Regions from separate parts of the Bacillus sp. BC08 genome, predicted to be linked through region 1. Evidence: riboswitches for the same ligand, from Rfam matches in the RefSeq annotation. Region 1 holds a riboswitch; the other holds the start of a gene.
The links. Region 1 has a riboswitch for S-adenosylmethionine ahead of ACXVYO_RS05490 (YezD family protein). Riboswitches for the same ligand answer to the same signal wherever they lie in the genome.
Positions count from the first base shown of each region.

Region 1 (4,946 bases):
ATAATCCTCAGCGATAGAAGCAAGCACTTCTGCCTGTGCATTCGTAATAATCCCTGAAGGAATATTTACACGCATCATAAAATAACCAGCTTCTTTCGGTCTTTGTAAATACAACCCTGCCCATTTGAATGCATCCCACTCTTCTTTCGGAATAGATTCGAAGCCATTCTCTGCATAGTAAGGAATATCATTAAAGATTTCCAATCCATCTTTTTTTAATTTATTTTTCTCAGTCTGATTTAATTTTTCATTGTTAGCCCATACTTTTTCATAACTCATTTTTTAATCCCCCTATATAAAGTGAAACTTTAATCAGTGGGAAGTGTTCATCCCACATTGATTATTAGCCTTAACCAATCGGGCATTTACGGGCAGTTCATCTCCCACCTAACTTCTTTGCCCTAGCCAAATTTCGAGATGGTAGTTTTACTGCCCGCCAAATAGCGGGGTAAAACTACGCTCTTGTAAGTACTTCACGATTTGTTCTGCACATTCTTCAATAGAATACTTGTGCGTTTCTACAATTAACTCTGCTTTCTCTGGCTCCTCATACGGTGAATCAACACCAGTAAACTCTTTAATATCACCCTGTCTTGCCTTTTTGTATAACCCTTTTGGATCACGTTTTTCACACTCTTCAATTGGACATTTTACAAACACTTCTATAAACTCATCTGCCGCTAATAGATCTCTAACTTGTTTTCGGTCTACTCGAAACGGTGAAATAAACGCTGTAAGAACAACAGTACCTTGATCTACAAATAGCTTCGCTACTTCGCCAATCCGTCTTATATTCTCCATACGATCACTTTCAGAAAAACCTAAGTCTTTATTTAAACCGTGACGTATATTATCCCCATCTAGTACATAGTTTCCAATATTCTTTTCAAATAGTTTACGAGCAACCGCGTTCGCCACCGTAGATTTACCTGAAGCTGATAGACCAGTAAACCAAACTACAAAACTATGATGCCCATTTTTTACTCTTCTCTCATCTTTTGAAACAGATGCTGTATGCCAAGTAATATTTGTATCCATCTCATTCTCTCCCTATTCTGTTACTACTTCTTTTTTTAAACCTTTAATTAGTACTTCTACTACTTCTTTACGACTAAATGTACTTGGTGGAACCTCACCGTTTCTTAATAACTCTCTTACTTTCGTACCCGATAAAATGACATGATCCTCTTTTCCGTGCGGACATGTTTTCGTGGAAGCCATCGCTTCACATTTCGTGCAGTAAAAACTATGTTCAAAAAATAGCGGTGTAATCCCTAACTCTTCCACTGTAAAGTTTGTAAAGATTTCTTGCGCTTCATAAGTACCGTAATAATCTCCTACCCCAGCGTGGTCGCGCCCTACAATAAAGTGGGTACATCCAAAATTCTTTCTAACTAATGCATGGAATATCGCTTCCCTCGGTCCTGCGTAACGCATCGCTGCAGGAAATACACCTAAAAAGACACGATCTTTCGGATAATAGTTTTGAAGTAATACTTCATAGCTTTCCATCCTTACATCAGCAGGAATATCATCCGACTTCGTTTCCCCAACGAGTGGATTTAAAAAGAGGCCATCTACAATTTCAAGAGCAGATTTTTGAATATACTCATGAGCACGATGTACTGGGTTTCTCGTTTGAAATCCGACTACTGTTTTCCAACCACGTTTTTTAAATTCTTCCCTCGTTTCAATTGGATCTAAATGATAAGAAGGAAACTGATTATTTTCAAATCGTTTTGTAAGAATAATAGCTCCACCGACATAAACGTTCGATCGTTCATATAATTTTTTCACTCCTGGATGAGCATCATCCGTCGTTTTATATACAAGTAATGCTTCTTTCTCTTTATCAGGTATAAAAATATCTTCTATTTGAATGACACCATATACATTTCCACTATTAACAAGCTTTACTTCTTCTCCAGCTTTTAGATTTTCTGCTACTTCTTCTGTTACCGGCAATGTAATCGGTATACTCCATACGCTACCATTTGCTAAGCGAAGCGTTTCTACGACCGAATCATAATCTTTCTTCCCTAAAAAACCAGTAAGCGGGCTATATCCCCCTGTCGCTAATAGCTCCAAATCACTTAATGCAATGTTGTCTAGCCCAATTTCTTTTTCAATTTGTGATACGTCGTATGTCTCGTCTATACGGTTTACTAATTCGTTTCTTGTACTCATTTTCTATACCCTCTCTTAGCTTTATTTTCAAATTCATCTTATTGGTAATGAAGACCACATTCTGTTTTCACTTTCCCGGCCCATCTACCATCTCTCGAATCGCCACCCTCTCCTACAGGTAACGTGCACTTCTCACACCCAATACTTGGATACCCAATATCATGCAGCGGGTTATACGGCAAACTATGTTTGTACACATATCGCCACACTTCTTTCCACGTCCAATGAATGAGTGGACAAACTTTAATCGATTGAAAACGATGATCTTGATTTATAAACTTTGTATGCTTACGTGTTTCTGATTGTTCCCTCCTTAAGCCCGATATCCATGCTTTTTCCGCTGCTAATGATTTTTCTAACGGTAAAATTTTTCTAATTTTACAACAAAGGTTCGGATTACTTTCCCATAATTTCTCACCATGCAACTTCGCTTGTTCATCAAGTGTAAGTTCCGGCTGTTTTTCTATAATATTTAATGAAGGAAATCGTTCCCGCACTTTTAGAATTAATTCATACGTTTCGCGAAAATGAACATTTGTATCTAAAAATACAACTTTAGCAGATGGATTTACTTGGTTTATAAGATGTAGTAATACCATCCCTTCCACTCCAAAGCTACATGCGTATACAATTTCACTTTCATATTCTTTATAAGCCCAACTTAATACTGATAGCGCGCCTTTCGTTTCATCTTCTTCTGAAAATGGAACATTATTTTCTTCCCACGTTTCATACGTCAACATGTTTTTTCCCCCTGTAAAAGCAAAAAGACGGTTTTAACCTAATATAATAGGTTAAAACCGCCTCTAGTTTTTCTAGTCAGCGCTTTTTACTTTAAACGTACCTTTTCACTTTTCTCTAATTGAATGACTTTCCCATCTTGCACAACAATTGTAATTGAACCATATTTCATATCAGCAAGCATCGCTTGAATTTTCTCAGATACTTCCTCAAAATGTTCCCGTACACTCACGCGAACAGCCCCCCTTTTTATTCATAAAAAAAATCTTTCCCATTTCGAAAAGACTGTTCGGTAATATATTTTACCTTATCTTTCAAAATGGATTCCATTTTGCTGGATTTAGCACCTTGCTTTCTATAAGCAGGTTGCCGAGCTTCTTCGGGCCAGTTCCCTCCGCTTCTCTTGATAAGCTTTGTATTTGTATTTTATCACAATTCTGATTTTTTTCAATCCTAGTTTTCCGATATATTTTAATTATTTTATTTTACAAAAAAGGAATTGCCCATCCGAACAACTCCTTTTCTCTATTTAAACAAGTTCTTTAATACGTATGCGATCGTTCCCAATAATATTTTCATATGTTTCGCGTTCTACAACAATTTGTGATGTGCCGCCTTTCGCGAAGACGACAGCCGGTCTACGAATCCGATTATAATTGTTCGCCATCGAGTACCCGTATGCCCCTGTACAAGAAATTGCTAGTAAATCAGCAGAAGCAACTTTCGGTAGAGTAATATCCCAAATTAACATATCTCCACTCTCACAGCACTTCCCAGCAATCGAAACAACTTCCTCGTTCTCATCATTCCCTCGATTCGCTAACATCGCTTCATAACGAGCGTTATATAAAGCAGGTCTTAAATTATCAGTCATCCCACCATCCACTGATACATATTTCCGAATACCAGGAATGTCTTTCACAGATCCGACTGTATAAATTGTCGTTCCAGCATCCCCTACAATACTACGGCCTGGTTCAACCCATATTTCTGGCAGGGGATAATTACATACTGTAAATTGCTCCCTCACCGTACTTGTTACAGCTCGCACATATGTCTCAAGAGTTAATGGTGTATCTGACTCTGTGTAGCGTATTCCGAATCCTCCGCCTACATTTAATACTTTTACTACATAGTTCGCGCGCTCTCTCACTTCTTCTAAAAATTGATGAAGAACTTCAATCGCTCGAACAAATCCAGCCGTTTCAAATATTTGTGATCCGATATGTGAATGAATTCCTAACACATTATAATTTGATTTTTGTAAAGCAAGCTCAATTGCTTGCATCGCTTGACCATTTGACACGCCAAATCCAAATTTCGAATCATCTTGACCTGTTGTAATATATTCATGTGTGTGCGCCTCTACTCCAGGCGTTACACGAATTAATATGTTCACAAATTTCCCATGTTGCACTGCTAAATCATGCAAAATTTCTAATTCTAAGAAATTATCCACGACAAAACAACCAATATTTTCCTGCAGAGCCATCACGATTTCTTCTTCTGTTTTATTATTGCCGTGAAAATGAATACGAGATGCTGGAAATCCCGCTTGAAGCGCAGTATATAATTCCCCACCAGAAACAACATCTAATGACATATTCTCTTCACGAGCTACTCGGCACATCTCCATGCACAAGAACGCCTTGCTTGCATATGCTACTTGATAAGAGAAACCACTTTCTTTAAACGCACGATGAAACGCGCGGCACTTTCCTCGAATAGACTCTTCATCGTATACATAAAGTGGTGTTCCGTATTGTTTTGCTAGCTGCGTCGTATCGCACCCTCCAATTTCTAAGTGTCCTTGCCCATTGATTCGGCTTGTGCCGTGTAAATACATTTGAATTCCTCCCTTATTTCCTCTAAAACTCATAACCCCAATCTTCTATTCATTGCAGCACGCTTTTAGATAGACAAAAAACGCGCGGAACAATGTTCACACGCGTTTCTTATTAGGAAAAATATATATTGAAAAAATAAACGAGTTGTTATCTCCTCAAAATAAGAAACCG
Region 1 covers NZ_JBTGPA010000023.1:110,664-115,609, reverse strand. Annotated here, with positions in the region: gene ACXVYO_RS05510 (nitrite/sulfite reductase) at 1-279, opposite strand, end outside; gene cysC (adenylyl-sulfate kinase) at 427-1,038, opposite strand; gene sat (sulfate adenylyltransferase) at 1,051-2,187, opposite strand; gene ACXVYO_RS05495 (phosphoadenylyl-sulfate reductase) at 2,226-2,930, opposite strand; gene ACXVYO_RS05490 (YezD family protein) at 3,017-3,160, opposite strand; SAM riboswitch class I at 3,233-3,341, opposite strand; gene lysA (diaminopimelate decarboxylase) at 3,458-4,774, opposite strand.

Region 2 (4,946 bases), on a different contig from region 1:
TATTTGCGTGGCCTGTGTAGGACTTTGAATATAAAGAGTAATAAATGGACAGCTTCCCTTATACTCTCTCGACTGAACTCCTTGTGATAATTGCTTTAAAAACAGTTGGATACGATCTTCAACTAAAAATTGGTTCTGAGAAAGTACGTCATCAATTGCAGATTGATACATTTCAATCCAATAATCAACGACCCCTTCTAATAATACTTCCTTATTAGAAAAGTGATAATACACATTAGACTTTGAAACTTTGCTTACACGTACTAATTCATCCATACTTGTATAAGCAAACCCTTTTTCTAAAAATAATGTTGCAGCTACTTCAATCACACGTTTTTGATTCATTAATTTTACCTTTGTCATAAATAGAACTATATAGTACTAATTTAAATATTGCAAGCATTTATGTTAATTTTGAAAAAATTTTAATTAAAAAAGTTCCCCTAACATTGATTTTACTGCAAAAAATCTTAGCATCAGCGTTACGCAAAAAAGAAAAGGAGTGGATTTCCCCCCACTCCTCCTTACAATCACTTACCCCTGATTCCTCTGCGCCTCTCTAAACTCTTCCTTCACCTTCTCTAACAGCCCTTCTTCCGTAATTAATCGATACGCTGTATGTGCTAGTGCTTTTGCCGATGTAATTAATGCTTTGTCTCCTAATTCTGAACGGGCTGCTTCTCTAAATTCATTCGTATGTGCAATTAAATCGTCTGGACCGATTTTAATATATGGATGAATTGTCGGTACGACTTGGCTTACGTTTCCTGCATCTGTTGAACCGATGCCAAATCTTTCTTTCCGATTTACGTCTTCACCTTGTAATTCTAGTTCTTCGGCTACGACGTCATTAAATGTTTTTGTTACGAGTAGTTCATCGATTTCATTTTGGAATTGATGGATTTTCACTTTCGTACCCGTTGCTAATGCTGCTCCCTCTGCGATGTTTCTTACTTTCTCTGTTACTTCCGCACATCTTTTTCTCGTTGCTGCGCGGATGAAGAACCTTGCTGCGGCGTAGTCAGGAATAATGTTAGGTGCTTTTCCGCCCTCAGTAATAACGCCATGAATTTTCACGTCTGACGGAAGTTGTTGGCGAAGTGCATTAATGCTGTTATACAGCTGGATAATCGCATCTAATGCGTTAATTCCTTCTTCTGGTGAAGCTGCGGCGTGAGCTGTTTTTCCGTAAAAGTGAAAATCAAGTGGATCGACTGCTAGTGATGGACTCGTTGTCGCTGTTTTTCCGCTCGGATGAATCATAAGTGCCGCATCAACATCTTTAAATAAACCAGCTTTTACATAACTCGATTTTGCGCTACCGTTTGGCCCGCCTTCTTCTGCTGGCGTTCCGAATACGACAACTTCCCCGCCAATTTCTTCAAGCGTTTCTGATAATGCGATCGCTGCCGCAACGCTAATTGTGCCAATCAAATTGTGACCACACGCATGACCGAGTCCTGGTAAAGCGTCATACTCAGCTAAAAATGCAATGACTGGACCTTGTTTACCTGAACTTTTTCGCGCGATAAAACCTGTTTCATGTCCAGCAATATTGTGTTGTAATTGAAATCCTGCACTCCCTAGCAATAGACTCAACGTTCTTGATGCGTAAAACTCTTGGTTACCAATCTCCGGATTCGCATGAATATCGTGACTTGTTTCTATGTACTTTTCCTTATTTCTTTCAATACTCTCTTCAATTGTTTTTCTTTGTGACGTTACTCCAGTCGCTCCCATTTTTCTTCCCCCTTATATTTTCACATAAAAAAGCCTCTTTCTAAAAGATAGAAAGAGGCTTCTGCATATACAGTCAAAATGAGCTTCTTTCTTATCTTTCAAGTTACCTTGCTGGAATTGGCACAGTATTCATAACGAATCCGCTGCCGAGGTGTCATAGGGCCAGTCCCTCAACCTCTCGTGATAAGAATTTTCATAAAATTATATTAAATTACATTCATTCTAAGTTCATTTCGATTAAAAGTCAAGGAATTCCTATCCGAATTTACCGAATATCTAAAAATCCTTTTAACACACCAATTGTTTCTGGTGCTTGCAGCCTTGCACATACGTACGGAAATTCCATACTGCCTTCAAACATCATTTGAGATGTGAGCGGTGCCCCTGCCCAAAAGATTTCATCATCGATTACGATAAACGGGAATGCTTTATTTTGTCTTTGTAACTTTACATTTTTTAACGGAACTGGTCCATCACTATACACTGTTATTTGCGCATTTGTACGCATTAACGCTTGCCATACTCGTTTATCCACTTGCTTTGTACTTGGAAGTGAAATAATAATTTTTCGTTTTGCAGCTAAAATATCTTTCAATAACCCTTTCGGTTCTTCAAGATTCATTTCCATAAACCAGCGTAAACGTTTCGAAATTTTTCGTTCCCACAATTGTCTTGATGTCGTACGATCATACACATCTCCATGACGTTCTATATGAGCTGTTAATTGTGATAACGCTTGTTTTCTTGAAAGGTTTTTACGCATATAATGACAATCTGATAATTGAATGAACTTCCCTCTCGCTCTCGTTACAGCTACATTGACGAGGCGATGGTTTTTATGGTCAAAGAATAACACACCAGGTCGTTCTTGCGGGTAACTATCCACTGTATCAAAAATCATCATATCTCTTTCAGACCCTTGAAACTTATGAACCGTCGCTGCTAAAACAGGTATGTTTTGATATTTCGTTCTCTGCAACATTTCTCTAATGCACGTTGATAAAAAGCGGGATTGTGCTCTGTAAGGCGTAACAACACCGATCGATTGAACACCATCTAACAGTCCGATTAACATCATTTGCATCGCTACTAAACCAGACATAATGTTAAAACGAGAACCTGAAGCAGCGTCCTTTAACGAAAAGGCTCCCATTAGACTCGTATCAAATAAAACGCTCGCCTCATTTGCGAACGGTTGCAATTGCGCAAGTTCTTTACGGTCTGAAACAGACGGATGATCGTATACTCTATTTTTATAAATAAACGAATTTGTAAACTTCGATATATCCGCATGCATACGTCTTTGTTCCTGCAACATAAAGAGGTTCGGATGTGCTTCTGATTTATTGACAGACTCAACAATCCCCGCATGGTAAAACATATCTTCCCCGAGCCATTTGCGAACGAGTTCATGGTTCGCCATCGCAATTGGAGGTAACTGTAAAAAGTCACCACATACGACGATGCGTTTTCCAAGTGAAGCAGCTAATGCAATTTGCGGAACATATGCCATACTTACTTCATCTACGACAACTAAATCAAATGTACGCTCATAAATCAATGAATCAATGGCACATTTCGATAAAGTTGCGCCAATTACTTTCGCATTTTCAATGTATTCTTTTTCTACTTCTTTAATTTTCGCTTTTTGCTTTCGAAGATCACTTTCAATCTCTTGTATACGCTTCTTATCAGCAGAAGTCGCTTTATATGATAAAATCTTTTCACGAAGATCTTGTCGTGTTTCCTCTAAATAGAGTCTTTCTTCTCCCCATGATCCGTTCGTCGTTTCAACTAACTTCGACGTAAGCAACGTTTCATGATTTCGTATATGTTCATGTTGACTATAACCGTAACGAACAATTTCGCCAGGCGTCCATTTCTTTTTCTTCTCAATTTGCTTCGTTACTTCACTCATTAATACGTCCACTGCCGCATTACTATGAGCTAATACAAGTACCGATTTTCCTTTTTGATAATGCGCCGAAATAATACGTGATAAATTGTAAGACTTCCCTGTTCCAGGTGGTCCCCACACGTACGTTGTCGGATTGTAAAACGAACGATACGCCAATTCATTTTTCGGATTTTTCATCTTCTCAATATGTTTCGGACTGCTCGTCCCATCAACAAGACGCTTTATACGATTACGTTTTAACTTATCTTTATGTGCCTCTTTCAATCGCTCTTGTAGTTGCTCTAACAATTGCCACGGTTCACTGTATAAAACAGCTTCTCGTATTTCACCTTGTATATAGTCATTTAATTTCAGTTCTATTTCTAATCCATGTACAGATAATACTTCTCCTGTCGCTTCCTCACCATCAAACTCAATTCGAATTGGTGAACCTTCAGGTAAGCTTACTTCCGAAATAAGCTGAAATACGTATACCGTACTTTCATAATCTGTATATAAAAAACGACCATTCATGATAGAAATTTTACTACCACCTATCGTTTTCCAATGTTTAATTTCATACGCTAATGCATAGTGCCACTCTTTCATCGTTGCCGATAATGAAGGAGTTTGAGTAGGTGTATTCATCGTATAATCTCCTTCCTTCTCCCCAAACATACTTTCTCACTATACCATATAACACGCTAAAATTTGTAAGGTTTTTATCTTGCTTATTTTCTTAATTTTCAATAACATATTGTATATAATTTTCAGAAAGAAGGAATCTACATGCCAGTTAGAAGAATTGAACACGTTGGACTTATGGTTGCAAACTTAGAAACATCTATTTCATTTTATGAAAAAGTAGTCGGCTTACAACTCATTAAACGTATGGGGCACCCGAATCCAGACTTAAAACTCGCTTTTTTAGGTGTAGAAGAATCGAAGGAAACGATACTAGAACTCATTGAAGGCTACAACTCTTCTCTTCCCGCAGAAGGAAAAGTACATCACATTTGCTTTAAAGTGGATTCATTAGAGGATGAAATCGAAAGACTAAAGAAACAAAAAGTAACCTTTCTACTAGGAGAAGAAATTGAAACATTACCAGATGGAACACGTTACATATTCTTCGCTGGTCCTGATGGAGAATGGATTGAGTTTTTTGAGACGGAGAGATAAAGTGAAACTTTAATCAGTGGGGGTTTTGTTCATCCCCCACTGATTATTAGTTGAACCAATCGGGCTTTTACGGGCAGTTGATCTCCCACCTAACTTCTTTGCTCCAACTGAATTTTGAGGTGGGAGT
Region 2 covers NZ_JBTGPA010000027.1:4,748-9,693, forward strand. Annotated here, with positions in the region: gene ACXVYO_RS06305 (TetR/AcrR family transcriptional regulator) at 1-345, opposite strand, end outside; gene ACXVYO_RS06310 (M20 family metallopeptidase) at 535-1,740, opposite strand; SAM riboswitch class I at 1,829-1,930, opposite strand; gene ACXVYO_RS06315 (AAA domain-containing protein) at 2,006-4,315, opposite strand; gene ACXVYO_RS06320 (VOC family protein) at 4,427-4,819, shown strand.
Region 2: it holds a riboswitch for S-adenosylmethionine, as region 1 does, so the genes downstream of both, ACXVYO_RS06310 (M20 family metallopeptidase) here and ACXVYO_RS05490 (YezD family protein) in region 1, are expected to answer to the same signal.